2 regions of the Streptomyces sp. NPDC088350 genome follow, and region 1 is predicted to be linked to the other one. Evidence: riboswitches for the same ligand, from Rfam matches in the RefSeq annotation. Region 1 holds a riboswitch; the other holds the start of a gene.
The links. A riboswitch is a leader RNA that binds a small molecule or an ion and turns the genes downstream of it on or off. The one in region 1 is predicted to bind S-adenosylmethionine.

Region 1 (14,334 bases):
ATCACGGACTGGGCGGCGGCGAAGGCCGCGGCGGCGCGGCTGGAGGCGGAACCGGTGGTGCCGAGGTTCACGCGCGAGCTGGAGCGGTTGGCGGCCTGGACCTGCTCCTGCGCGAGCGACGCCTTCTCGGCGGCGGTCAGCGTGTTGAGCAGCTTCTGGGCCGCGGCCAGCTTGGCCTTGACCTCGTCCTTCTTCTTCTTGAGCTCGGTCCGGGTGGCGGAGAGGTCCTTGAGCTTGGTGCTCGCCTCCGCGCGCTCCTGGGCGAGTTCGCGCTGCTTGCCCTGGATCTTCGTGAGCGCCTCGACCTGCTGACTGCTCAACTGGTCCATCGTGGACGCCTTGTCGAGGTAGTCGTCCGGGTTCGAGGACAGGAACAGCTGGATCGAGGGGTCGATGCCACCGGTGCGGTACTGGGCGCTCGCCATCGAACCGAGGCCGTCCCGGAGCTTGTTGAGCTCCTCCTGGCCGCGGGCGACGTTGTCCTGGATGGTCGAGATCTCTTTCTGGAGCTTGCTCTGCTTCTCCTGAGCCCCGTCGAGCTTCTCGGTGGCCTGCTCGGCCTGCTCGTAGAGGGCGTCGACCTTCGACTTGACCTCGTCCTTGCTGGGCTTCTCGCTCGGCGCGGCGTTGGCGGCCTGAGCGCTGAAGGCAACGGCGGCTGCGGCTGCGGTGGTCAGCACAGTCACACGCGTGCGGCTCGGCTGCTTCGGTCGACGATGGGACGCCACGGAGTCGAGCTCCTTCTATTGAGTGATCACCCGTTCGGAGGTTCGAGGCACGACCCTAGTGATGTTCCTGTGATCAGTTCAAATCCTCACACGAAAAAATGCCGTCACTCAAAGCATTCTTTGCCCATAACCAACATGCAGTGATGGTCGATTGACGCTACGTTGCGTGACGGTTCGGTCAATTCCGGCATTAAACCTGTACGTTGACCTTCACGACAGTCGCTTGAGGAGTACCGCAGAAGCGACGGGGCGGGCGCCCGCCTTCGCGATGCCGTCGGCGACCTCGCGGTCGGTCGAGGCGACGATGACCGGCCGGCCCGGCGGCTCCGCGCGCACCAGCTGGCGGATCAACTCGTCGGCGGTGACGCCCGGCTTGGAGAACAGCACCCGCACTCCGCGCGGCGGCGCCAGCAGCACCGGCGCGGCCAGCTCGGCCCCGTCGAAGACACAGGTGACCTCGGCGCCGGTCTGCGCGGCGAGCTGCGAGAGCTGCCCGAGCAGCCTCAACCGCTGCTTCTCCAGGGGCATTTGGGGATACCCGGTCTTGGTGACGTTGTAGCCGTCGACGACCAGGTGGGCCTGCGGGAGCGCCAGCAACTGGTCGAGGATCGCGGGGTCGTTCTCCGACAGCGCCCGCGCGGCGATGTCCTTCGGGGTCATTCGTCCCGGTTCGACCGCGTCCACGGTCTCGGCGGGCCGTACGGAGACGGGCGGCAGGGCCAGTTCCCTGCGCAGCCCCTGGGCCGCCTCCAGCACCGTGTCGAGCAGCAGCCGTACCCGCATGTCCTCGACGCTGCGCCCCTCCCGGGCCGCCTTGCGGGTGGCCTCCAGGGACGCCTCCGCCTCGCTGAGCCGCGCCTTGAGGCGCCGCCCCTCGCTCTCGGCGGCGGACAGCTGGGTCTGCCCCTCGGCGCGCGCGGCGTCCGTCTCGGCGCGCAGCTTGCGCAGGGCGGCCTCGCCGCGCTTGATGTCACTGTGGGCGGAGCGCAGCTTGCGGTGAAGCGACTCCGCTTCCTTCTTCGCCGCGTCCAGCTCGGTGCGCAGCCGCTCGGTCTCGGTCCGGGTCGCGTCCCGCGCCAGGGCCAGCTCCTCGCGCAGCCGCTCCAGCTCGGCCCGGTTCTCCTCGTCGGCGCGTTCGGCGTCGGCGCGCAGCGCCTCCTCGCCGGCGGCGGTCACGAGCTTCACCCAGCCGGTGGGGCGCAGAACATAGGCCGCGGCCGCCACATCGAGCGGATCCGCGGCCGGGGGCGGCGAGCCGGAGTCGACAGCGCCCGCGAGTTCCGACTGGGCCTCTCTCAGCTTCTCCCCGATCCGCTGTCGGAACAGCGGATCGGTCTCCAGCGCGGCGGCCATGGCGTTGCCCGCGAACTTCGCGCGCCGGTTGGGGGCGAAGCGGGCGTACTGTCGTAGCTGCGCGGGCAGTTCGGCGACGGTGAGACCGCCGAAGCCGTCGGAGACGATCTGCACGACCCGCTTCCGCACGCCATCGGGCAGCGGGCGGTCGAGCACCTCGGCGGCGCCGTCGCCCGGCCCCCCGCCTGAGTTCTCCACCATCCCTCACACCCCAATACCTGTGCGGGGCCACTCCCTCTCAGGAGCCGGCGCCCGGCCTGTCCACGAGTTCCACCTGATCCACGGCGTTGCACCAGCGGCAGCGCACCGACTCGATGGTCTCACTGACCACCTCGCGCTCCTCCACCTTCGGCTCACCGGCCAGGTCCAGGTGGAGGTACTCCACGACCTTCGACGAGCGCGTCACGTCGAAGCGCGTGAGGTTGCCGCAGAGGGTGCAGCGCCACCGCGTGGAGGCAGTCGGCAGGGGAACCGTCATCGTGGCTGTCCGCTTCCTTCGTTCCAGTTTCCGTGATCGCCGGTTTCCCCGGCGAGTGTGGCTCGTAACCCTACGGCCTGGCGGGTACTCGCCGCTCGGCCGTCCACAGGGCCCTTCCGGCGGCGAGGCGGTCTATGCCACTGCGTCCCGTTACGTCATGCTCTGTATCCATGATCAGCAACTGGGGCTCGGCACTCGTCAGGACGTTCCGCGGCACCTCGGCGCCCATGACGTACACCCTGATCGGCCTGTGCTGTCTGATCTTCGTCCTCGGCCCGGCCTCGGGCTTCGTCCCGTCCTACGGCACGGGGGACGCGCTGCTGGTGGCACAGCGGGCGTACTTCCGCCGCTGGGGCGTGGTGCCGTCCGACCTGTTCGCCGCCCCCGCCCGGGAGGCACTGACTCCGGTCACGGCCCTTTTCATCCACGGCAGCTGGATCCATCTCCTCGGCAACATGCTCTTCCTCTACGTCTTCGGAGCGATGACCGAGGAACGGCTGGGCCGGGTCGAGTTCACCCTGTTCTACGTCGTCTGCGGCTACCTGGCCCTGCTGGGCTACGCGGCGGCCAACGCGGACTCCGCGCAGTCCCTCGTCGGCGCGTCCGGGGCGATCTCGGCGGTCCTCGGGGCGTTCCTGTACCTGTTCCCCCGGGCCCGCGTGACGAGTCTCCTCCCCTTCCTCTTCTTCCTGCCGCTGCGCTTCCCCGCGTGGGTCGTCCTGCCGTTCTGGGCGGCGTTGCAGTGGCTCGCGGCGGGCCAGGCCGCGCAGGGGCCGGGGGTGGCGTATCTCGCCCACCTCGTGGGCTTCACGCTGGGGTTCGGCTACGCGTGGGTGCGGTTCGGTCGTACGACTAGAGTGAAACCCGCCCCAGCAACGGTCCCCGAGGGAGAGAACCAGCCGTGATCACCGCGATCGTCCTCATCAAGACCAGCGTGGACCGGATTCCGGAGATCGCCGAGTCGATCGCCGCGCTCGAATCCGTGAGCGAGGTCTTCTCTGTCACCGGTACGTACGACTTGATCGCGATGGTGCGGGTGCGGCAGCACGAGGATCTGGCCGAGGTGATCCCCGGGCGGATCAGCAAGATCCCCGGGGTGGAGGGGACGGATACGCACGTGGCGTTTCGGACGTACTCGCAGCATGACCTTGAGGCTGCGTTCGCTATTGGGCTGGACTCTTGAGGTTGAGCGCCTAGTGGGGTGGGGGGGGCGCGGAGCGTTTGCGACTGACCGTGCGTTGTGGCTGGTCGCGCCCCGCGGCGGAGCCGCATATCGATACAGCCCCGCGCCCCTAAGGGTGCTGCCCCGAAGGGCATGTGCATCGGACCGCGCTTACCTCACACCGCCGGGACGCAGCGGCCGTTCTCCGTGTGGTAAGTCCACTTGGCGCCCTTGGTCACCAGTTCGCGTACCGCGCCTACGAAACGCTCCACGTGCTCGTCCGGGGTGCCCGCGCCGAAGCTGATGCGGATGGCGTTGAGGGACTTCTCGCCCGGGGCCGCCTCGGGGGCTCCGCACTCGCCCTGGGTCTGGGGGTCGCTGCCGAGGAGGGTGCGGACCAGCGGGTGGGCGCAGAAGAGGCCGTCGCGGACGCCGATGCCGTACTCGGCGGAGAGGGCGGCGGCGAAGTGGGAGCTGTTCCAGCCGTCGACGACGAAGGAGATCACGCCCACGCGCGGGGCGTCGTCGCCGAAGAGGGACAGGACGCGGACCTCCGGGACCTCGGCCAGGCCTGCCCGCACCTTCTCGATCAGGTGCTGCTCGCGGGCCACCAGCGTGTCGAAGCCCGCCTCCGTGAGCGCCTTGCAGGCCGACGCGATGGAGTAGGCGCCGATGACGTTCGGGGAGCCGGCCTCGTGGCGGGCGGCGCTGTCGTGCCACTCCACGTCCACTCCCCCGTCCTCGCGCCGGGTGACCTTGCGGCTGGCGCCGCCGCCCGCGAGGTAGGGGTCGGCGGCCTGGAGCCAGTCGGCGCGGCCGGCGAGGACTCCGGAGCCGAAGGGGGCGTACAACTTGTGGCCGGAGAAGGCGATCCAGTCGACGTCGAGATCCTGGACGGACACCGGGTGGTGCGGGGCGAGCTGGGCGGCGTCCAGGACGATACGGGCGCCGTGGGCGTGCGCGGCGGCGGCGAGTTCACGGACCGGCCACAGCTCGCCGGTGACGTTCGAGGCACCGGTGACGCAGACGAGGGCCGGGCCCTGGGGGTCGCGAGCGGCGAGGGCCTGCTTCAGGGTCTCGACGGCCTGGTGCGGGGTGCGCGGGGCGTTGAGGTAGGTGACCTGGGCGTCCTTCCAGGGCAGCAGGGAGGCGTGGTGCTCGGTCTCGAAGACGAAGACCTGGCAGTCGGCGGGGAGCGCGGCGGCGAGGAGGTTGAGGGAGTCCGTGGTGGAGCGGGTGAAGATCAGCTGGTCGTCGGGGCGGCAGTCCAGGAACTCCTCGACCGTCCTGCGGGCGTTCTCGAAGAGGTCGGTGGAGAGCTGCGAGAGGTAGCCGGCGCCCCGGTGGACGCTGCCGTAGTACGGGGCGTAGGCCGCCACGTCGTCCCAGACGCGCTGGAGGGCGGGGGCGCTGGCCGCGTAGTCGAGCGCCGCGTAGGTGACCTCGCCGCCCGTGACGAGCGGGACGGTGACATCCCGGCCGAGAACGGGCATCTGGGCACAAATGGTCCGGGCGGCGGCAGCGGTGGAGACAGACATGGCGAACTCCTGTGAGAGGCAAGGGGGTTCCGCCGGGCGAGCGCGGACGGCTCAAGCACGGAGGAGGGTGAAAGGGGGTATGCGGAGGCGGGGCTCGGCGCCCTATCGCATTCGCTTGCTCACAGAGGGCTCCCTCGATGACCAGGACCCCTGGTGTCTTTCGAGGGGCCCGCGCTTGCCGTAGACCTCGCTGCCTACGGCCTGGTCTTCACCCGGGGCACCCCGCCACGGACGGAGGGTTGCCGGACAGTCGGCCGGGGCCTCATGACTGTCACTCATGACCTGGTCAGAAAACTTACGCGACGTGATCGTCGTCCCGCAACCCGTGTCCGGATCGCGGGACGACGACCGCCGTACGTGCCGCTACGCGTTGGTGGCAGCCGCCCAGCGCTCCAGCGTCCGCTTGGCGGCACCCGAGTCGATCGACTCCGCCGCCTTCGCCATCCCGGCCCGGATCCGGTCCACCAGCGGCCCGTCCTCCGCCTCCAGGGCCACCAGCGCAGCCGCCGAGTTCAGGAGTACGGCGTCCCGTACCGGGCCCGTCTCGCCGTCCAGGAGACGGCGGGCGACGCCCGCGTTGTACTCGGGGCCGGCACCGCGCAGCGCCTCGATGGGCACCAGTGGGAGGCCGACTTCCCGGGGGTCGAAGGCCTCCTCGGTGACCTTGCCGTCGCGGACGATCCACACCCGGGAGGTGGCGGTGGTCGTCAGCTCGTCCAGGCCGTCGTCACCGCGGAACACCAGCGCGGAGGAACCGCGTTCGGCGAGCACCCCGGCGATGAGCCCCGACATCCGGGTGTCGAAGCAGCCGACCGCCGAGGCGGTGACGCGGGCCGGGTTGGTGAGCGGGCCGAGGAGGTTGAACGCGGTCGGGATCCCCAGGGCTCCGCGGACCGCGCCGGCGAACCGCATCGCGGGGTGGAACTTGGCCGCGAAGCAGAAGGTGATCCCGGCCTCCGCCGCCACCCGCGCCACCTGCTCGGTCGGCAGGTCGAGGTTGATGCCGAGCTTCTCCAGCACGTCGGAGGAACCGCTCGCCGAGGACGCGGCACGGTTGCCGTGCTTGACGACCTTCGCGCCGGTGCCGGCGATCACGATCGCGGACATCGTCGAGATGTTGACCGTCTTGGCCCGGTCACCGCCCGTACCGACGATGTCGACGGCCGGCCCCGGGATGTCCAGCGGCTTGGCGTGCGCGTACATCGTCTCGACGAGACCGGTGATCTCCTCGACCGTCTCGCCCTTGGCCCGCAGCGCCACCAGGAAACCGGCGATCTGCGCGTCCGCCGCCTCCCCGCTCATGATCCGGTCCATCGCCCACGCCGCGTCGGCGGTGCTCAGGTCCTGTCCGGCAAGCAGGGCGCTCAGTACGTCGGGCCAGGAACGGGCCGCCGCGGTGTCGCCTCCAGCGGGGGTCACAGCGCTCATACGGCCGCTCCTGAGTGTCGTAGAAACATGGTTCGAAAGACCTCCCCCACCCTATCCAGCCGCGGGCACGGCGAAGGGCCCCGTCCGGTGTTCGGACGGGGCCCTTCGACCGCGGCGTGGCGACGCCTCAGCGATCAGTGGTGGCCGTGGCCGCTCGTGATCTCCTTGTACTCCTCGACGGTGGGCTTGGGGATCTGGGACTCCTCGCCGTAGTACGCCTCGCTCAGCTTGGCGCGCAGCTTCTCGGAGCCCTTCACCTTGCGCTCGACACCGTTCTCGTCGACGGTCGCGCCGATCGCGGCCGGCACGTACTGCTCGTGCGCGGTGAGCGTGTGCAGCGCGTCCTGGCTGAGCGGCTCGTGGATCTCGACGAACTCACCGTGCGGCAGGCGCTTGATGATGCCCGACTCGCGGCCGTGCAGCACCTTGTCCCGGTCGCGGCGCTGGAGGCCGAGGCAGACCCGCTTGGTGGCGATGAACACGAGCACCGGCACCACGAAGAAGCCGACGCGCACGAACCAGGTGATCGAGTTGATCGACAGGTGGAAGTGCGTGGCCCAGATGTCGTTGCCGCCACCGACGAGCAGGACGAAGTACCACGAGATCCACGCGGCACCGAAGGCCGTACGGGTCGGGACGTTGCGCGGGCGGTCCAGGATGTGGTGCTCGCTCTTGTCGCCGGTGACCCAGGACTCGATGAACGGGTAGACCGCGATCGCGACCAGGACCAGCGGGAAGATGATCAGCGGGATGAACACACCCAGGACGAGCGTGTGACCCCAGACGTTGATCTCCCAGCCCGGCATGACACGGATCAGGCCCTCGGAGAAGCCCATGTACCAGTCGGGCTGGGCGCCCGTGGACACCATGTCCGGACGGTACGGGCCCATGGCCCAGATCGGGTTGATCGAGGCGATCGCCGCGACGGCCGCGATGACACCGAAGACCAGGAAGAAGAAGCCTCCGGCCTTGGCCATGTAGACCGGCAGCAGCGGCATGCCGACGACGTTGTTGTTCGTCTTTCCGGGGCCCGCGAACTGCGTGTGCTTGTGGTAGAAGACCAGGATCAGGTGGCCGACCACCAGGCCGAGCATGATGCCCGGCAGCAGCAGGATGTGGATCGAGTAGAACCGTGCGACGAAGTCGCCGCCCGGGAACTCGCCGCCGAAGAGGAAGAACGACAGGTACGTGCCGACGATCGGCACGGACAGGACCGCGCCCTCCATGAAGCGGACACCGGTGCCGGAGAGCAGGTCGTCCGGGAGCGAGTAACCGGTGAAGCCGGTGAACATGCCCAGGACGAACAGCAGGAAGCCGAACAGCCAGTTGACCTCACGCGGCTTGCGGAACGCACCCGTGAAGAACACGCGCATCATGTGCACGAACATGGCGGCGAGGAAGATCAGCGCCGCCCAGTGGTGGATCTGACGGATCAGCAGACCGCCGCGCACATCGAAGGAGATGTGCATCGTCGAGTTGAACGCCTCCGACATCAGCTGCCCCTGGAGCGGGACATAGCTGCCGTGGTACGTCACCTCGTTCATCGACGGGTGGAAGAACAGCGTCAGATACACACCCGTGAGGATGATGATGATGAAGCTGTAGAGGCAGACCTCACCCAGCATGAACGACCAGTGGTCGGGGAAGATCTTGCGCATGTTGGACTTGGCGAGGGAGTAGATCCCGAGCCGTCCGTCCGCCCAGTCGGCGATCTTCTCGCCGGCCGGTGCTTTCTCGCGCGCACGCGAGTCTGTGTTCGTCGTAGTGCTCATCCGCGCTCCCAGAATGCAGGACCGACGGGCTCCTCGAAGTCGCCGAGCGCCTGGAGGTAGCCCTCGTCGCTCACACCGATGCGCAGCTGCGGCAGGGCGTGACCGGCCGGGCCGAAGATCACTCGGGCACCGTCGGAGAGGTCGAAGGTGGACTGGTGGCACGGGCACAGCACGTGGTGCGTCTGCTGCTCGTACAGGGAGATCGGGCAGCCCACGTGGGTGCAGATCTTCGAGAAGGCCACGATGCCCTCGTGCGCCCACTCCAGCTCGCGCTTGTCCTTGATGTTGTCCGGCTGCAGCCGGACGATCATCAGCGCCGACTTGGCGATCTCGGTCTGGAACTCCTCGTCGGTCTCCTCCAGGCCCTCGGGCTTGGCGAAGGTGAGCGAGCCGACGGCCACGTCCGAGGGACGCAGCGGCAGGTTCGTGTTCATGTTGACGAGGAGCTTGCCCTTGGACCACAGGGTGTGCCGGAGCTTGGTGCCCGGCAGCGGGCCCAGGTCGCGCAGCAGCATGACGCCGGAGAGCGGGAACAGGGCCAGCGCGCCGAACATCGTGTTGCGGATCAGCTTGCGACGGCCGAGCGCCGACTCCTTGGCACCCTGCTTGAAGTCGGCCAGCACCTTGGCCTTGACCTCGGGGGGTGCCTCGATCGCGTGCCGCTCGTCGGCGACCTCCACGTCGGACATCAGGGTGCGGGCCCAGTGGACCGCGCCCGCGCCGATGGTGAAGAGCGCCGTACCGAGGGTCAGACCCAGCGCGAAGTTGAGCGCGTTGACGCGGCCGATCGGGAAGACGAAGATCGGCTTGTCGTGCGGGATCGCCACGTACGAGGCGATGAAGCCGACGGTGGCGAGCATCGACAGGGTGAACAGGAAGGCGACGACGCGCTCGGACCGCTTGGCGGCCCGCTCGTCGATGTCCTGGACACGGTGCTCGTGCGGCGGCAGTCCCGGGTCGGCGAACGGGTCGTGCTCGTCCGCCACCGACACCGCGCCGTGCGCGTCCTGCTCAGCGGGCAGGTTCTCTTCTGGAATGTCTTGGCTACTCATGACTTCTTGGCCTTTGCGGTCCGAGCGGCGACCCAGACGGCTACCGCGATCAGCGCGCCCAGACCGAAGATCCAGGCGAAGAGACCCTCACTGACCGGACCGAGACCGCCCAGCTCAAGCCCGCCGGGGCTCTCGGTGTTGTCGCCGTTGACCGCGTTGAGGTACGCGATGATGTCCTTCTTGTTCTTCGACGACAGCGTGGTGTCGGGGAAGGAAGGCATGTTCTGCGGGCCGGTCTGCATGGCCTCGTAGATGTGCTTCGGTGCGACACCCTCAAGGCTCGGCGCGTACTTGCCGTGCGTCAGCGCGCCGCCCTTGCCGGTGAAGTTGTGGCACTGGGCGCAGTTGGTGCGGAACAGCTCGCCACCCTTGGCGATGTCCGACCCCTCGGGCCCGTACTCGTTCTTCGTCGGGATGACCGGACCGGCGCCCAGCGAGGCGATGTACGCCGCGAGCTGGTCGATCTCGGCCTGGGAGTAGATGACCTTCTTGGCCGGGATCTGAGCACCCGGCTGCTGCGCCGGCATCCGGCCGGTGCCGACCTGGAAGTCGACCGCCGCGGCGCCGACGCCCACAAGGCTCGGACCGTCGGAGGAGCCCTGACCGCCGGTGCCGTGGCAGCTTGCGCAGCCGACGGCGAAGAGCTTCTTGCCCTCGTCGATGGCGAGGGACTGGGCGGACTCGTCGGCCTGCGCCTTGCTCGCGGGCGCGAACGCGGCGTACAGCCCCCCAGTTGCCGCCAGCGCGAGGAGGAGTACGACGACCGCCGCCAGCGGATGGCGTCGTCGTGTGGAGAGCTTTTTCACGGATTACCCCGGTGTCAGGATCTTCTGCGTCGATGCTTCTGGAATGTGCGCTTCTTGGGCGCGCGCGGGATCGGGCCCGACTACTTGATCAAGTAGATCGTGGCGAAGAGGCCGATCCAGACGACATCGACGAAGTGCCAGTAGTAGGACACGACGATGGCCGCGGTCGCCTGTTCGTGGGTGAACCTCTTCGCCGCGTAGGTGCGGCCGAGGACGAACAGGAAGGCGATGAGGCCGCCCGTCACGTGCATGCCGTGGAAGCCGGTGGTCAGGTAGAACACCGAGCCGTACGGGTCGGAGGACAGCGACAGGCCGTCCTTCTTCACCAGCTCCGTGTACTCGAAGATCTGACCGCCGATGAAGATCGCACCCATCACGAACGTGATGATGAACCAGCCCCTGAGCTTCTTCACGTCCCCGCGCTCGGCGGCGAAGACGCCGAGCTGGCAGGTGAGGGAGGAGAGCACCAGGATCGTGGTGTTGGTCGCGGAGAACGGAAGGTTGAGATGGCTCGCCATCTCCTTCCAGTGATCCGGACCGGTCACCGATCGCAGGGTGAAGTACATCGCGAAGAGGGCCGCGAAGAACATCAGCTCGGAACTCAGCCAGATGATGGTTCCGACGCTGGTGAGGTTCGGCCGGTTGACCGACGGGTGCGCGTGCCCGGTTTCTACTGTCGTTGCTGTCGCCACGACCGACATTATGTCGGTCGCTTATCCCGCCCTCACTCCGGGGGGTGCCGTTCGGAGTGTTCGCAGCGTGTGTACTGCCCGGATGGCCCATCGCAGGCGTGTTCCCACAGGTGTTGACGGGGTGTTCAAGGGAGTAGCATCCGCGCAACGGACCTTGGAACGGACCTTCGGAGGAAGCATGCAGCCGACCGCCACGGTGCTGGTCTACAGCGATGACTCCAACACCCGCGAGCAAGTGCGGCTTGCCACCGGGCGCAGGCCGGCTCCGGACGCGCCGTTGGTCGAGTTCCTGGAGTGCGCGACGCAGGCTGCGGTCGTCAAAGAGCTGGACCGGGGTGGGATCGACGTCTGTGTCTTCGACGGGGAGTCCGTGCCGATGGGTGGCATGGGGTTGTGCCGGCAGGTGAAGGACGAGATCTTCAACTGCCCGCCGGTGCTTGTGCTTATCGGGCGGCCTCAGGATGCGTGGCTGGCCACGTGGAGCCGGGCGGACGCCGCGGTGACCTTGCCGGTGGACCCTGTCGAGTTCGCGGCGTCGCTCGCTGCTCTGTTGCGTGAGAAGCGGGCTTTGAGCGCCTAGTGGGGTGGGATGCGGGGTTCTTGGCGACTGCGGGCCCGTTGTGGCTGGTCGCGCAGTTCCCCGCGCCCCTGGGTGGGTCACCTCCAGGTGGGTCACACTGACTCGGGGCGAAGTCTCGCCGCGTCTTCGGGCCTGGGACCATCCGGGGTTCCGCCTACCAGCGCGCTGCCGCCCCGCCAGTTCTTCCAGCCGAGGTTCCAGTCGCCGTAGCCGTTGCCGAAGGGTTCCATTTCGTCGCCGTTGGAGTTGACGACCTTGACGACGTCGCCCTCGTGGATGGTGTCGAAGAACCACTCGGCGTTGCTGGTGCTCATGCCGGTGCAGCCGTGGCTGACGTTCTCGGAGCCCTGGGCGCCCACGGACCAGGGGGCGGCGTGGACGTACTCGCCGCTCCAGGTGACGCGGGTCGCGTAGTACACGGGGAGGTCGTACGAGTCCGAGGAGCCCTCGGAGATGCCGACGGTGGTACCGCGCATCCGTACGAAGTACTCCTTGCCCAGTACGACCTTGACGCCGTTTCGGGTCTCGAAGCCGGGCTTGCCGGTGGTGACGGGGATCTCGTTGATCTCCTCGCCGTTCTTGTAGACCGTCATCTCGTGGGACGAGGCGTCCGTCACGGCGATGATCTTGTCGCCCGTGGTGAGTTTGAGCGGCTTGGACTTGCCGCCCCAGAGGCGGTCGCTGATCTTCACGCCGTCGAGGTCGCTGTGGACCTGGATGGTGGCGTGGGCGGGCCAGTACTCCTTGGGGCGGTAGTGGAGCGTCTCGTCGTCCACCCAGTGCCAGGCGCCCTCCACGGCGGGCGTGGAGTCCACTCTGAGGGCGCGTTCCACGATGGCCCGCTGTGCCTTGTCCTTGACGGGCTTGTTCAGTTCGGCGGTGACCGGCTGGCCGACGCCGTACTTGCCCGCGTCCGGACCGAACTTCACCGTCAGGCTCTTCTTGGTCGTCGGCTTCGTGGTGTCGAAGGTGAGGACCTTGCGGCCGGGGGCGCCGTCCTCGTCCTCGGTGCTCACCCGCACCGTGTAGTGGGCGTTGGCGGCCAGCGGGGAGGTGCTGCGCCAGTGACTGCCGTCGGCGGCGAGTTCGCCCGTGACGTAGCGCCCCATGGCGTCCATGGCCGTGACATCCGTGATGCGCCCGTCGTCACCGGAGGCGGTGACCACCAGGGGCTTGTCGGGGTCGGCCTTCTTGCCCTTGCCGGACGGGCCGTTGAAGGAGATCTGCCCCGCCGCGTCGTACGGCTTGGCCGACAGCGGGTTGCCGTCGGATCCGCAGCCGGTGATGCCCGCGCCGAGCGAGATCACCAGCAGGGTGCAGCCGACGACGGTGCGGGTGCGCGGTGTGTGGCTCATGAGCCGAGGCTATGAAGCTTCGTCAAGCTCGGCGCGGTGGGTAACTCGGACGAGGGACCCACGTTGCGGCAGAAGCAGGAGCCCGGACCCTCCTGACGGAGTGTCCGGGCTCCCGGCCGTGCGGTGCGTGCTACTGGGTGCGGTTCTCACCGCGGTAGTACTCGAAGACCCAGCCGTACAGGCCGATCATGATGATCGGGGCGGAGAAGTACAGCAGCCACCAGCCGATCGCGATCGACAGGAAGGCCAGCGCGCCGCCGACACCGAGGGCGAGGGGCTGCCAGCTGTGCGGGCTGAAGAAGCCCACCTCGCCGGCCTCGTCCGCGACGTCGGCCTCCTTGTCGTCCTGCGCCAGCGTGTCGATCCGCCGGGCCGTGAAGCCCAGGTAGAAGCCGACCATGACGCACAGGCCGAAGGCCATGAAGAGGGCCGTGGTACCGGCCGCCTCCTTGGACCAGACGCCGTAGACGACCGCCATGACCAGCACGAAGACGGCCAGCCACATGAACATCCTGCCCTGGACCTTCACTTGCCCGCCTCCTTGCCGCCAGTGAGGGCCTTGTCACCGTGATGCGCGTTCTCGAGCTGGTCGAGGGCGGCGATCTCGGGGTGGTGCAGGTCGAACGCCGGGGATTCGCTGCGGATCCGGGGGAGGGTGAGGAAGTTGTGCCGCGGGGGCGGGCACGAGGTCGCCCACTCCAGCGAACGGCCGTAGCCCCACGGGTCGTCGACCTCGACCTTCTTGCCGTACTTGGCCGTCTTCCACACGTTGTAGAGGAACGGCAGGATCGACAGGCCGAGCAGGAAGGAGCTGATCGTCGAGATCGTGTTCAGGGCGGTGAAGCCGTCGGCCGCGAGGTAGTCCGCGTAACGACGGGGCATGCCCTCGGCACCCAGCCAGTGCTGGACCAGGAAGGTGCCGTGGAAGCCGATGAACAGCGTCCAGAAGGTGATCTTGCCGAGGCGCTCGTCGAGCATCTTGCCGGTCATCTTCGGCCACCAGAAGTGGAAGCCGGAGAACATCGCGAACACGACCGTGCCGAAGACCACGTAGTGGAAGTGGGCGACGACGAAGTACGAGTCCGAGACGTGGAAGTCCATCGGCGGCGAGGCCAGGATGACGCCCGTGAGACCACCGAAGGTGAAGGTGATCAGGAAGCCCGTCGCCCAGAGCATCGGGGTCTCGAAGCTCAAGGACCCCTTCCACATGGTTCCGATCCAGTTGAAGAACTTCACGCCGGTGGGTACGGCGATGAGGAACGTCATGAAGGAGAAGAACGGCAGGAGGACTCCGCCGGTGACGTACATGTGGTGGGCCCACACCGTCACGGACAGGCCGGCGATGGAGATGGTCGCGGCGACCAGGCCCATGTAGCCGAACATCGGCTTG
Region 2 (14,334 bases), on a different contig from region 1:
GAGGGCGATGACATGTCTCACGGGGGACAGTGTGGCCCGTCTACCCGCGAGAGGTCTAGTCCACTTACGTGGTGTAGACCTTATGGGTTCGCAGAGCGAACGTCACGACAGCAAAGGTTGGGGATTCAGTAGTGCAGCGGCGCAGGACAGGAACGATCGCGGCGGTGTCCGCACTGGGCATGACGGCGGTCCTCGGCGGCTGCGGCCTCGGCGGAGACTCCGGTGAGGTCACCCTGAGACTGGTCGCCGCCGACTACGGCGACTCCGCGTCGAACAGTTCGCGGAAGTACTGGGACACGCTCGTCAAGGCGTACGAGGCGAAGCACTCCGGTGTGCGGATCGACGTCAGCGTGTACTCGTGGAACGAGGTCGACGCCAAGGTCAAGGCGATGGTCGACGCCGGGAAGGCGCCCGACATGGCGCAGATCGGCGCGTACGCGGACTACGCGGCGGCGGACAAGCTGTACTCCACCGCCGACGTGCTCTCCATCCCCGTCGAGGCCGACTTCCTGGAGCCGCTCGCGGATGCCGGGCAGGTCGACCACATCCAGTACGGCATGCCGTTCGCCGCGTCCACGCGCGTCCTCTTCTACAACAAGACCCTCTTCGCGGAGGCCGGTCTGACCCCGCCGAAGGACTGGAGCGAGCTGGCCGCCGACGCGGAGGCGCTGAAGGCGCGGGGCGTGAAGTACCCGTTCGCGCTGCCGCTCGGTTCCGAGGAGGCGCAGGCCGAGACGATGCAGTGGCTGCTCGGCGGGGGCGGCGGCTACACCGACGACATCGGCACGTACACCCTCGACTCCACGCAGAACGTCTCCGCCCTCACCTGGCTGCGCGACAACCTCGTCGACAAGGGCCTGACCGGTCCCGTCGCACCGGCGAAGCTCAACCGCGCGGACGCCTTCGCCGCCTTCGCGAACGGTGACGTAGGCATGCTCAACGGGCACCCGACCCTCATCCAGCAGGCCACCAGGAAGGGCGTCGAGTTCGGCACGGTCGCGCTGCCGGGGCGCACCGGCAGGGCCAAGACCACGATGGGTGTCGCCGACTGGATGACCGCCTTCAAGCAGAACGGCCACCGCGACCGGATCGGCGACTTCCTCGACTTCGTCTACAGCGAGAAGAACGTCCTCGCGTTCTCCCGGGAGTACGACCTCCTTCCCGTGACCAACTCCGCGTCCAAGGAGATGCAGGCGTCGCAGCAGGACCGAGCCCTCAGGCCGTTCCTGGAGGAACTCCCGCTGTCGACCCTCTACCCGGTCGGCAACACCTCCTGGGCCACGGTCAGCGCCGACATCAAGAAGCGGATAGGGCAGGCGGTGTCCGCTAACGGCAGCCCGGGGGCGGTGCTGGGCCGGCTGCAGGCGGCGGCGACGCTGGCGGAGAGCGGCCAGTAGCGTCGAGCGGCGCTCGGGGGCCGTTGTCAGTGGCGGGGGTTACGGTGCGGGGCATGGACAAGGACGGGCACCCGCGACTTCCCTCGCTGAACCGAAGGGAACAGGACATCCTCGCGCTGGAGCGCCGCGGCTTCCCGGGCCCCGGCGCGAAGGAGCGTGCGATACGCGAGGAACTGGGCCTGGCCCCCGTGCGCTACTACCAGCTGCTCAACGCCCTGCTGGACGACGAGCGGGCGCTCGCCCACGACCCGGTGACGGTGAACAGGCTGAGACGGGTGCGGGAGACGCGGCGCTCGGAGAGATGAGCCGGATAGGGTCGACGCATGGGCAGCCCCAAGGACTCCAGCGATCCCGTCGATGCCGTCGCTCCCCAGGACGTACTGCCGACTCCCGTCACCGGTGCCGGGCGCGAGGGCCTCGAAGCGATTCTCGCGAACCCCTCCGCCGCGGTGATCGGGCTCGACTTCGACGGCACGCTCGCGCCGATCGTGCCGGACCCCGAGCAGGCGCGTGCCCACCCGGACGCGGTGCCCGCGCTGGCCGCACTCGCCCCGAAGGTGGCCTCCGTGGCCGTGATCACCGGCCGCCCGGCCGGCGTGGCGGTCCGCAACGGCGGCTTCGCGGGCGTGCCGGGACTGGAACACCTCGTCGTCCTGGGCCACTACGGCACGGAACGCTGGGACGCGGTGAGCAGCACCGTCAGCGCCCCCGCCCCGCACCCCGGTGTGGCCGCCGTCCGCGCCGAACTCCCGGGCTTCCTCGACCGCATCGGCGCCTGGCAGGGCACCTGGATCGAGGAGAAGGGCCGCGCGCTCGCCGTCCACACCCGCCGCGCCACCGACCCCCAGGCCGCCTACGAGGCCCTCCGCGGCCCCCTCACCGACCTCGCCACCCGCCACGGCCTGATCGTCGAACCGGGCCGCATGGTCCTGGAACTCCGCCCACCCGGCATGGACAAGGGCGTCGCCCTCCTCGAGTACCTCCGCGAGACCGGCGCCGAGTCCGTCCTCTACGCCGGCGACGACCTCGGCGACCTGCCCGCCTTCGCCGCCGTCGAGAAGCTCCGCTCCGACGGTGTCCCGGGGCTGCTGGTGTGCAGCGGCAGCGACGAGGTCACCGAACTGCGGGAGCGGGCCGACCTGGTGGTGGACGGCGCGGCAGGAGTCGTAGAGCTGCTGTCGGCGCTCGCGGCTCGACTGGGCTGAGCGGGGCGGCGGCGCGGAGGGGGGTGTTCTGAAAAATGTGACACTTCGGGGTGGGAGTGTCACATTTTTCGGAAGAGGGTGTGGCGCGGGCGGGTCAGCTCCGCAGCGCGTCCAACTGCTCCAGGAACCACTGGGCCGGCGGAAGGGCCGTGGCCGCTGCGGCCAACCTCTTCGTCCGCTCGGCACGCTCCTCGGCCGGCATCGTCAGGGCCTCGTGGAGAGCGGCGGCCGTGGCGGTCACGTCGTACGGGTTGACCGGGATCGCGTCCTCGCCCAACTCCTCGTACGCGCCCGCCTCCCGGGAGAGGACCAGGACGCAGCCCTCGTCGGAGACGACCGGGACCTCCTTGGCGACGAGGTTCATGCCGTCGCGGATGGGGTTGACGAGGGCCACGTCGGCGAGGCGGTACGCGGCCAGGGAGCGGGCGAAGTCGTCCTTGACGTGCAGCACGACCGGGGTCCAACCAGCCGTCCCGTAGCGGGAGTTGATCTCGTCCGCGAGCCGCCGCACCTCGGCGGTGTAGTCGCGGTAGACGGCGAGGTCCTGCCGGGAGGGGTAGGCGAACGCCACGTGCACGACCCGCTCCCGCAACTCCGGGTGGTCGTCGAGGAGTTGGCGGTAGGCGAGCAGTCCGCGCACGATGTTCTTGGACAGTTCGGTGCGGTCGACGCGGACGATGGTCCTGCGGCCCGCGCCGATCTCCTCGCGCAACGCCGCCATCCGCTCCGCCACGTCCGCCTCGTGCGAACGGGCGCGCAGGAAGTCGGCGTCGGCACCGAGTCCGTGGACGCCGAGCCGCGTGTCCCCGAGCCCCCCGGCGAACTCCGTACAGCAGGCCGTGAACGCGTCCGCCCAGCGGTGGGTGAGGAAGCCGAGCCGGTCCGCGCCGAGCATGCCCGTCAGCAGCCGCGTCCGGATGTCGTCCGGCAGCATCCGGAAGTAGTCCACCGGCGCCCACGGCGTGTGCGAGAAGTGCCCGATCCGCAGGTCGGGGCGCAACTCGCGCAGCATCCCCGGCACCAGGCACAGGTGGTAGTCCTGCACGATCGCGACGGCACCCTCCGCCGCCTCCTCCGCCAGCGCCTCCGCGAACGCGCGGTTGTACGTCTCGTACGACGCCCACCGGCGCCGGAACTCCGCGTCGAAGACCGGCTCCAGCGGGGTCTGGTACAGCATGTGGTGGACGAACCACAGCACGGAGTTGGCGATGCCGTTGTACGCGTCGGCGTGCACGTCGGCCGGGATGTCCAGCATCCGCACGCCGTCCTCGCCGACCCCGCGCCGCACCGCCTCCCGGTCGCCGTCGGACAGCGCCGAGCACACCCACAGCGCCCCCGCGTCCGGCCCGATCGCCGACAGCCCGGACACCAGCCCGCCGCCGCCGCGCCGGGCGCGCAGCGCACCGTCGTCGCCCACCTCGTACGAGACCGGGCCGCGATTGGAGGCGACGAGCACCTGAGCAGCACCGGACGCGGACGGGAGGGACGACGTGGAAGCCATACGGCACAACCTAGCCCGGCCCGGAAACGCTCAAACGTACGGACGGGTCACAACGGACCGGACGGGTCCGTATACGGCCCGCCCACGGACAGACCTCAGGCCACCTTGCGTGACTGGTACTCGGTGATGTCGGCCATCGGCGGCCGTTCCTCCGTGTCCACGGAGTACGTGCGCGGCTCGAAACCGTCCGGACCCCGCTCGAACTGGGTGAGGGACGGCCGGATGAGATGCCCGCGGGCCAGCCTCAGCTGTGCCGTGCGGTAGATCTGCGCGGCCATGCGGCCCAGCGCCTGCCCGTCCTGGTGGCGGTGCTTGCGCACGCCCACGTCGACCTGGGCGAGGGCGTCGAGGCCCACCAGGTGCAACGCGTCGACGAGCATGCCCAGCTCGACGCCGTAGCCGACCGGGAACGGCAGCTGTTCGAGCAGCGAGCGGCGGGCCGCGTACTCGCCGCCGAGCGGCTGCACGAAACCGGCCAGCTGCGGCCAGTGCATGTTCAGCAGCGGGCGCGCCATGAGTTCGGTGACGCGTCCGCCCTGGCCGGCGGCGCCGCCGAGCGGGCGGTCGTACATCGCCTTGACGAGGTCGACGCCGGGGTCGGTGAGCAGCGGGCCCACTATGCCGGTGACGAAGTCCGAGGAGAACTCCTTCAGGTCCGCGTCGACGAAACAGACGATGTCGCCGCTGGTGACCAGCAGCGAGCGCCACAGCACCTCGCCCTTGCCGGGCACGGCGGGGATGCGGGGCAGGATGTCGTCACGGTGCACGACCCGGGCGCCCGCCGCGGCGGCCACCTCGGAGGTGCGGTCGGTGGACCCGGAGTCGACGACGACGATCTCGTCGACGAGCGGGACCTGCTGCATGAGGTCGTGACGGATGATCGCGACGATGTCGCCGACCGTCGCTTCCTCGTTGAGCGCGGGCAGCACGACACTGACCGACTGGCCCGTGCGGTGCTTGGCGGCGAGAATCTTGTGGAGCGGGCGATCGGTCATGGACCAGGAGCGGGTGCTCAGCCAGTGCTCGACTTCCTTCAGCACGTTGCGCGGCTCCTCTGCGTTCCATCTCGCGGTTCGGACGGCTCACTCAACTGTCCTGGCCTTCGGTTACAGTTTTGAACAACGCTGATGACCATCGCATGTCGGGGGCCGTCAGCGGGACAATCGCATACACAACTGAACACCGCTCATCCAGAGGGGCAGAGGGATACGGCCCGTTGAAGCCCCGGCAACCCTCCAGCCGGTCTTGTCGCACACAGATGCGCCGAGGCTCCCGGCTCGGGAAGGTGCCAAATCCGTCTCACGGCGAAACGCGTCGTGAGGAAGATGAGGAAAGGGCCTCGCCTCCATGGCTGCGCAGACTGTCGCAAGCACCACGAACCCCGTAGACGCCGTTGATCTCGGCCCCGCCACCGCGCTGTCCTGCCGCGAGTGCGGCCACCGCGTCCCCCTCGGCCCGGTCTTCGCCTGCGAGGAGTGTTTCGGCCCGCTGGAGATCGCCTACGACTTCTCGGCCTACGACACCGAAGAGCTCCGCAAGCAGATCGAAGCGGGCCCCGCGAACATCTGGCGTTACGCGCCCCTGCTGCCCGTCCCCGCCGACGTGGCGACCAAGCCGAACATCAACCCCGGCTGGACCAAGCTCGTCCAGGCCGACAACCTCGCCCGCGAACTGGGCGTCGACGCGGGCAAGCTGTTCGTGAAGGACGACTCCGGCAACCCGACGCACTCCTTCAAGGACCGCGTCGTGGCGCAGGCCATCGAAGCGGCGCGCGCCTTCCACTTCACCACCCTCTCCTGCTCCTCCACCGGCAACCTCGCGGGCGCCGTCGGCGCCGCCGCCGCGCGCGCCGGTTTCCGCTCCTGCGTGTTCATCCCGCACGACCTGGAGCAGGGCAAGGTCGTCATGGCCGCGATCTACGGCGGCGAGCTCGTCGGCATCGAGGGCAACTACGACGACGTGAACCGCTTCTGCTCCGAGCTGATCGGCGACCCGGCCGGCGAGGGCTGGGGCTTCGTCAACGTCAACCTGCGGCCGTACTACGCGGAGGGTTCCAAGACCCTCGCGTACGAGATCTGCGAGCAGCTCGGCTGGCGGCTCCCGGACCAGCTGGTCGTGCCGATCGCCTCCGGCTCGCAGCTCACGAAGATCGACAAGGGGCTCCAGGAGCTGATCAAGCTCGGGCTCGTCGAGGACAAGCCGTACAAGATCTTCGGCGCGCAGGCGGAGGGGTGTTCGCCGGTGTCCGTCGCGTACAAGGCGGGCCACGACGTCGTACGGCCGCAGAAGCCGAACACGATCGCGAAGTCGCTGGCGATCGGGAACCCGGCGGATGGTCCTTACGTGCTGGATATCGCTCGGCGTACGGGTGGGGCCGTGGAGGACGTCACCGATGAGCAGTGCGTGGACGCGATCAAGTTGCTGGCGCGCACGGAGGGTATTTTCGCGGAGACGGCGGGCGGGGTGACCGTCGGTGTGGCGAAGAAGCTGATCGACAACGGTCTGCTGGACCCGACGCTGACCACGGTTGTGCTGAACACCGGGGATGGTCTGAAGACGCTGGACGCGGTTGCCGGGACCGGGCTCACCGCGACGATCCGGCCGAGTCTTGAGTCGTTCAGGGAAGCGGGGCTCGCGTCCTAGCGTCGTTCTTTGACTGCGGGTCCGTGGGGGCTGGTCGCGCAGTTCCCCGCGCCCCTAAAAAAGCAGCTGACCGGAGGTTTTACCGTGAGCGTTAGTGTCCGTATCCCCACCATCCTGCGCACCTATACCGGTGGCCAGGCCGAGGTCTCCGCCGAAGGCGCCACCCTCGCCGAGGTCATCTCGGATCTGGAGAAGAACCACGCCGGTATCTCCGCGCGCGTTCTCGACGACCAGGGCAAGCTGCGGCGGTTCGTCAACGTGTACGTGAACGACGACGACGTGCGGTTCGAGCAGGGGCTGGAGACGGCCACCCCGGACGGGGCCGGCGTCTCGATCATTCCGGCCGTCGCCGGCGGCTGATAGTTACCCTAGGTAACGCCGATTACCGAGAGTTCATCGAATTGCCCCCTCCGTGAGAGAAGCGGAGGGGGCAATTCTCTATGGTTGAGCACGGTACAGTTGGGGAACCCGCTCCACTCCGCATGCCGGACGCATATGAGTACCGGCTCCGCGTGCGATGAGAAGTAGCCAAAGTGTGCAGGTCTTTTGTGGCTTATGTTCCCTTTGTGGGGCCCGACTTGCCCTGAAGTCGGATGAATTCTCCGTAAATTCCCGACCGGTCCTGCCCGGAATTCTCGTCGGATTGACCTGTTGCAGACGGCAGTTGGACGGATACATTCGGCCGCGGTCGACGCGTTCCGGCGCACGCCCCCAATCCTGTGGGGGGTGAGGTCTGACCCGGATCCGCGAAGTGCGGGTCCGTGCAAGGGCCAGTAATAGGGGAGTTAGGCATGGCTCAGGGCACCGTCAAATGGTTCAACGCGGAGAAGGGGTACGGCTTCATCGCGGTCGACGGTGGTGCGGATGTTTTCGTCCACTACAGCGCGATTCAGATGGACGGCTACCGCACCCTGGAAGAGGGTCAGCGGGTCGATTTCGAGATCTCGCAGGGTCAGAAGGGGCCGCAGGCGGACATGGTCCGGCTCGCGACCAGCTGAAGCACGCGCCGACGAACAGCAGCGACGTTCTTCGTTCCTCACCGAAGGGCTCGTACTCCTGGGGGGTCACCTCCTGGGGTACGGGCCCTTCGGCATGCCCGCGGGGTGCCTCGCGCGCCCTGTGGAGGAGGGTGCCAGAACCCGAGAGCCGCTTGCACTCGACCATGCCGAGTGCTAATCATTGGCGTTAGCACTCTGAAGGTGAGAGTGATAACGAAGGACCGGGTCGGTGAGGCCCAGCAGGCCAGGTGGTGCAAGGAACCACGGGGCAGGCAGGCCGTCCGTCGCGGGCGCCAGCGCGGTCCGGAGCAATCCACCCCAGTCCGGGAGGACCACTTCACATGGCCAAGATCATCGCGTTCGACGAGGAGGCACGGCGCGGTCTCGAGCGCGGGATGAACCAGCTCGCCGACGCCGTCAAGGTCACCCTTGGCCCCAAGGGCCGCAACGTCGTCCTCGAGAAGAAGTGGGGCGCCCCCACGATCACCAACGATGGTGTTTCCATCGCCAAGGAGATCGAGCTCGAGGACCCGTACGAGAAGATCGGCGCCGAGCTGGTCAAGGAAGTCGCCAAGAAGACGGACGACGTCGCCGGCGACGGTACGACCACGGCGACCGTGCTCGCCCAGGCCCTCGTCAAGGAGGGTCTGCGCAACGTGGCCGCAGGCGCCAACCCGATGGCCCTCAAGCGCGGTATCGAGAAGGCCGTCGAGGCCGTCTCCGGTGCCCTGCTGGAGCAGGCCAAGGACGTGGAGACCAAGGAGCAGATCGCTTCGACGGCCTCCATCTCCGCCGCCGACACCCAGATCGGCGAGCTCATCGCCGAGGCGATGGACAAGGTCGGCAAGGAAGGCGTCATCACCGTCGAGGAGTCGCAGACCTTCGGTCTGGAGCTTGAGCTCACCGAGGGCATGCGCTTCGACAAGGGCTACATCTCGGCGTACTTCGCCACCGACATGGAGCGTATGGAGGCGTCGCTCGACGACCCGTACATCCTGATCGCCAACTCGAAGATCGCCAACGTCAAGGACCTGCTCCCGCTCCTGGAGAAGGTCATGCAGTCGGGCAAGCCGCTGCTGATCATCGCCGAGGACGTCGAGGGCGAGGCCCTGTCCACGCTGGTCGTCAACAAGATCCGCGGCACCTTCAAGTCCGTCGCCGTCAAGGCCCCGGGCTTCGGTGACCGTCGCAAGGCCATGCTCGGCGACATCGCCATCCTCACGGGCGGCGAGGTCATCTCCGAGGAGGTCGGCCTCAAGCTGGAGAACGCGACCGTGGACCTTCTGGGCCGCGCTCGCAAGGTCGTCATCACCAAGGACGAGACGACGATCGTCGACGGCTCGGGCTCGGCGGACCAGGTTGCCGGTCGCGTCAACCAGATCCGCGCCGAGATCGAGAACAGCGACTCGGACTACGACCGCGAGAAGCTCCAGGAGCGCCTCGCCAAGCTCGCCGGCGGCGTCGCCGTCATCAAGGCGGGCGCGGCCACCGAGGTCGAGCTCAAGGAGCGCAAGCACCGCATCGAGGACGCCGTTCGCAACGCGAAGGCGGCCGTCGAGGAGGGCATCGTCGCCGGTGGCGGCGTCGCGCTCATCCAGGCCGGCAGCGTCTTCGAGAAGCTCGAGCTCGAAGGTGACGAGGCCACCGGTGCCGCGATCGTGAAGCTGGCCCTGGAGGCCCCGCTGAAGCAGATCGCGGTCAACGCCGGCCTCGAAGGCGGCGTCGTGGTGGAGAAGGTCCGCAACCTCACCCCGGGTCACGGCCTCAACGCCGCGACCGGCGAGTACGTGGACCTCATCGCCGAGGGCATCATCGACCCGGCGAAGGTCACGCGCTCTGCCCTGCAGAACGCCGCGTCCATCGCCGCGCTGTTCCTCACCACCGAGGCCGTCATCGCCGACAAGCCGGAGAAGGCGTCCGCGCCGGCCGGCGGCGGCATGCCGGGCGGTGACATGGACTTCTGATCGACCCCTTCCGGTTGATCAACGGTCTTGCCGAGGGCGGTACTTCCTGTTCCGACAGGGGGTACCGCCCTCGGGCGTGTCCGGGATCACAGGCCGGGGGACGGGATGGTCGGAAGGAGGGGGTTGGCCGCGAGGTGGTTGTTGGCGCATGATCGATGCATACGCACATACCACCCGGTACCTGGTGTCTGGTACCTGGTCTTCCGAGGAGCCCCCACACGTGTCTACGACCGCCCCCGCCTCCCGAGCGGCCGAAGTCCTCGCCCGCCCGATCACCCTCAACGGCCTGACCGTCCCCAACCGGATCGTCATGGCGCCGATGACCCGCCAGTTCTCGCCGGGCGGGGTGCCGGGGGAGGACGTGGTGTCGTACTACTCCCGTCGTGCCGCCGCGGGCGTGGGCCTGATCGTCACCGAGGGGACCTACGTCGGTCACGAGTCGGCCGGGCAGAGCGACCGCGTCCCGCGCTTCCACGGCGCGGAGCAGCTCGCGGGCTGGGCGAAGGTCGCCGAGGGCGTGCACGCGGCGGGCGGCACGATCGTGCCGCAGCTGTGGCACATCGGCATGGTCCGCGAGCAGGGCCAGCCGCCGTACGCGGACGCCCCCGCGGTCGGCCCCTCCGGGCTGCGCATCGGCAGCGACGAGGTCACCGGTACGGCCATGACGCAGCGGGACCTGGACGACGTCATCGGCGCCTTCGCCGAGGCCGCCGCGGCGGCGGAGCGGATCGGTTTCGACGGCGTGGAACTCCACGGCGCGCACGGCTACCTCCTCGACCAGTTCCTGTACGCGGGCACCAACCGCCGTACGGACGCCTACGGCGGTGACGCGGTCGCCCGTACGAAGTTCGCGGCGGAGATCGTGGCGGCGGTCCGCGAGACCGTCTCTCCCGACTTCCCGATCATCTTCCGCTACTCGCAGTGGAAGCAGGACGTCTACGGTGCCCGGCTCGCCGAGACCCCGGAGGAGCTGGAGTCCATCCTGACCCCGCTCGCCGCGGCCGGCGTCGACGTCTTCCACGCCTCCACCCGCCGTTACTGGCTCCCCGAGTTCGAGGAGACCGGCTCCGACCTCAACCTCGCGGGCTGGACCAAGAAGCTCACCGGCAGGCCCACCATCACCGTCGGCTCGGTCGGCCTCGACGGCGACTTCCTCAAGGGGTTCCGCGGCGAGGGCGCCCCGCTCAAGGGCATCGACGACCTCCTCGACAGCCTGGAGCGCGACGAGTTCGACATGGTCGCGGTGGGCCGGGCGCTGCTCCAGGACCCGGAGTGGGCGGCGAAGGTGCTCGCGGGGCGCGTGGACGAGCTGGCGCCGTACGACGCGGCGGCGCTGCGCTCGCTGAGCTGACGCCGACGCCGACGCCGACGCACACATGAAGAACGGCCGGGGCTTTTGGCCCCGGCCGTTCCTGTCGTCCCGTCGCGTCCCGACCGACGTGCTACTCCCGCACCCCCGGGCGGACGCCTACGGCGCCGTCAGCAGGAGTGCGGGCCGGTCTCACCCGAACATCCCGGTGCACGCGGCGTGCAGGGGCACGAAGACCCACGCTCCTTTCAGGACGACGCTGCGCAAGCGGCTTTCCTCCCGTTGCTCGAAGGAGTACTCGACGGCCCGGACAAGGAGCACCGGGATGACCACGCCCGCGAGTACGCCCTCCAGGAACGGCGTACGAGACCCTGAGGAGCGTTGCATCCCCCAGCTGACCGCCATGACGCCCAACAGGACGTACTGGAACGGAAGATCGGTGACCATCTTCTTGTTGGCGGCGGCGAGCCCGGCAATGCCGAGCAGCTCGACCACCACGACTGCGAACAGGGCTATGTCCAACACGCCGACAACGAACCTTTCTCCAGCGAACGGAACTGACGGAAAAGGACCTCAGCGGGTCGGCCGGTCACCACGCCTTGCGGCAGGCGGTCTTGATGTCGTTCCACCCGAAGTACAGGGTGAAGATCCCCTGGACCACGGAGTTGGCGTTGAACCCTTCGCCGCGGACGATCCGTCGGACGACGCGGATGATTCGCTTCGCGCGCTTCAGATCCCTCGAGATCCGGTACGCGATCGTCACGATCTTGGTCCACGAGGTCCAGGGAATGACGCTGAGGATCAGCATCCCGACGAGCATGATGCACCGCCGCTTCCAGTACCAGCTGCTCCACCAGCTCGTACCGTCGAGGTCGTACATCATGACCGGGTCGACAGGGTAGCCGTAGTGATTCGGCGAGCCCTCGACGACCGAGTCGACCTGGAGGAACCGTCCCGTGGACGGGTCGTACAGCCGCAACCCCATCAGCGTGTAACCGCTGAGCGTGTCGCCGGAGCGCTGCTTGGTGCCGGTCCAGCCGTAGCGGGTGGCGGCTGTGTCGTCCTGGACGTTGCCGTACTCGTCATAGTGCTGGACGGTGGCCGCGACGGTGGTGTCCAGCGGGAGCTGGACGGCGATGTCGCCGTGCAGGTTGGCGAGTTGCAGGACGGCTGTGCCGTCGGCGCCCGTGGTGGCGGTGAGGTCACCGGTGAGGTCCTGGACGTTTCGGGTGACGGTGGTGCCGGTCTTCGTCCAGGTGGGGCTGTCGCAGCCGCAGCCGTAGTGGCTGGTCGTGGTGGACGACGTGGTCCAGGTGCCGTCGGTCGCCTGGGTCTGGGCGGTCTGGACGGCGAGGCGTCCGGCGGCGTCCAGGGACCAGGAGTTACGGCTGGTGCCGAGGGTCTCGGTGCGCACCAGGTCGTTGGTGTAGTACGCCAGGGTCGTGCTGCCGCTCGTGGTGGTGCGGCCGAACGCGTCATAGACGTAGCCGGAGTTGGCCAGCCGGTCCGCCGAATCGTACGTGTACGACGTGGTGTTCGCGGTGGTGTCGGAGGTGCTGCTGTCGCAGTCGTCCGAACTCGCGGTCAGGGCCGTGCGGTTGCTGTTCGCGTCGAAGGTGTAGGCGCGGGTGGTGCAGCCGTTGGCGGTGGTGTCGGCGGCCTTCGTGAGGCGGCCGGCGCTGTCGTAGGTGTAGGCCGTTTCCGTCGTCGAGCCGTCGGTCTGGGTGTGGCCGGAGCGGTGTCCGGCGACCGTGTAACCGGCGGTGTCGGAGGCGACGGTGGTGCCGTCCGACGTCGTGTATTCGCGGCCGGTCTGCTGGCCGGCCGGGTCGGTGGTGACGGTGAGGGTGTAGCTGCCGGGCAGGGTCTCCGTCGCCAGCGTGCCGTCGGCGTCGTAGGTGCCGGTGAAGGTGCCCGCGACCGAGTCGGTCAGGGTCTTCAGCTTGCCTGCGGTGCCGTAGGCGTAGGTGACGGTGGACGGCGCCGAGTCGGTGGTCTTCACCGGACGGTCCAGCACGTCGTACGACGTGGTGCTGGTGTTGCCCGCGCCGTCGGCGTACGAGGTCTGACGACCCAGGTCGTCATAGCCGGCCGCGATGGTCTGGCCGTTGGACGTCTGGGTGGCGATCTGCCCGTTGGTCTCGTCGTAGGTGACGGTGGTGGCGGGGGTGTCCGTGCCCGTGCCGCCGGTGATCGCCGTGCTGGTCGTCCGGCCGGCCGCGTCCACCGTGATGGTGGTGGTGCGGGTCACGCTGTTGGCGGTCTCCGCCTTGCCCGCGCCCTGGCCCCATCGGTCGTAGGTGTAGACGGTGGTGACCGCTTCGGTGGGGTTGGTCCCGCCGCCGGTGATCGCCGCCGCGGGCGCGGTCCTGCAGAGCAGGCCGTCCCACGCGACCGAGGCGCAGGTGCCGGAGGCGTCCGCGTCGTAGTACGTGTACGCCAGTGTGCCCGCGTCCGAGCCGGAGGAGCCCGCGGTGCGCGTGGTGGCCACGCGGCCCGCGTCGTCGTACGTCGTCACGAGCGCTGTGGTCCCACCGCCCTCGGTGGCCTTCTCCCGGCCGGTGGACCAGTCGTAGGTGGTCGTGGTCGTGGTGGTGTCGGCGTCGGTGCCGTAGCCCGCGACGGACGCGCCGGTGACCGTGGAGGTCACCAGGTCGGAGACCGCCGCGTCGGTGGGCTTGTTCTCGTCGTAGGTGTACGCCGTGTGGGCGCGGGCCGGGACCACCGTGCCCGCCGCGAGCGTCGACTCGGTGGTGGAGCCGGTCAGTTCCTTCGCGAGGGTGACGGCGTGCAGGGGGCCGTACTCGTCGGTGAGGCGTTCGCCGTCCGTCGCGTACTCGGAGACCGTGGCCAGCAGTTGGGCGCGGTCGGCGGTGGACAGGTTGGTCAGGCCGAGTTCGGCCAGCTCGTCCGCGGAACCGCCGAGTGCCAGCTCGCGGTTGGCCGCGGTGAGATCCGCGACCGTGTTGCCGTACTCGTCGTACTCGGTCGTGGTGAGCGAGCCGCCGGGCCTGGCGGTGTTGGTCTCCTCGCCGCTCGCGTTGATGTAGGTGACGGTCGCGCGGTCGTACGCCGAAGACGTCAGGTCACCGCCGGTGGTGGAAGCCGGGACGCTGTCCGCCGGGAAGACGGCGGTGGCGTCGGTCGGGGCTTCGTCCTGGGCCCAGGTGGCGACCGTGGTGGCGTCCATCTGGTGCGGGGCGGTGGTGCCGGAGAGCGGGACGTCGTAGACGACGGTGGTGACCGCCGTGCCGGACGTGGTGCTGTCCGAACCCTCGGCGAGGGCCGCGCGGGTGGCCTTGAGCAGCATGCCCGCG

Region 2: another riboswitch for S-adenosylmethionine. It lies ahead of thrC (threonine synthase); the one in region 1 lies ahead of ACIQBL_RS25055 (aminotransferase class V-fold PLP-dependent enzyme).

The regions. Positions count from the first base shown of each region.
Region 1 covers NZ_JBIVNL010000007.1:92,022-106,355, reverse strand. Annotated here, with positions in the region: gene ACIQBL_RS25080 (NlpC/P60 family protein) at 1-728, opposite strand, end outside; gene ACIQBL_RS25075 (NYN domain-containing protein) at 939-2,282, opposite strand; gene ACIQBL_RS25070 (hypothetical protein) at 2,320-2,559, opposite strand; gene ACIQBL_RS25065 (rhomboid family intramembrane serine protease) at 2,730-3,464, shown strand; gene ACIQBL_RS25060 (Lrp/AsnC family transcriptional regulator) at 3,461-3,742, shown strand; gene ACIQBL_RS25055 (aminotransferase class V-fold PLP-dependent enzyme) at 3,898-5,259, opposite strand; SAM riboswitch class IV at 5,426-5,542, opposite strand; gene trpD (anthranilate phosphoribosyltransferase) at 5,623-6,687, opposite strand; gene ACIQBL_RS25045 (cytochrome bc complex cytochrome b subunit) at 6,822-8,459, opposite strand; gene ACIQBL_RS25040 (Rieske 2Fe-2S domain-containing protein) at 8,456-9,511, opposite strand; gene ACIQBL_RS25035 (c-type cytochrome) at 9,508-10,317, opposite strand; gene ACIQBL_RS25030 (heme-copper oxidase subunit III) at 10,398-11,018, opposite strand; gene ACIQBL_RS25025 (hypothetical protein) at 11,188-11,589, shown strand; gene ACIQBL_RS25020 (Ig-like domain-containing protein) at 11,682-12,944, opposite strand; gene ACIQBL_RS25015 (cytochrome c oxidase subunit 4) at 13,075-13,473, opposite strand; gene ctaD (cytochrome c oxidase subunit I) at 13,470-14,334, opposite strand, start outside.
Region 2 covers NZ_JBIVNL010000013.1:180,987-195,320, forward strand. Annotated here, with positions in the region: gene ACIQBL_RS38485 (ROK family protein) at 1-21, opposite strand, end outside; gene ACIQBL_RS38490 (ABC transporter substrate-binding protein) at 180-1,397, shown strand; gene ACIQBL_RS38495 (DUF3263 domain-containing protein) at 1,451-1,702, shown strand; gene otsB (trehalose-phosphatase) at 1,721-2,602, shown strand; gene ACIQBL_RS38505 (trehalose-6-phosphate synthase) at 2,697-4,103, opposite strand; gene ACIQBL_RS38510 (glucosyl-3-phosphoglycerate synthase) at 4,199-5,143, opposite strand; SAM riboswitch class I at 5,287-5,435, shown strand; gene thrC (threonine synthase) at 5,451-6,746, shown strand; gene ACIQBL_RS38520 (MoaD/ThiS family protein) at 6,831-7,106, shown strand; gene ACIQBL_RS38525 (cold-shock protein) at 7,538-7,744, shown strand; gene groL (chaperonin GroEL) at 8,086-9,708, shown strand; gene ACIQBL_RS38535 (NADH:flavin oxidoreductase) at 9,929-11,059, shown strand; gene ACIQBL_RS38540 (hypothetical protein) at 11,210-11,542, opposite strand; gene ACIQBL_RS38545 (DNRLRE domain-containing protein) at 11,607-14,334, opposite strand, start outside.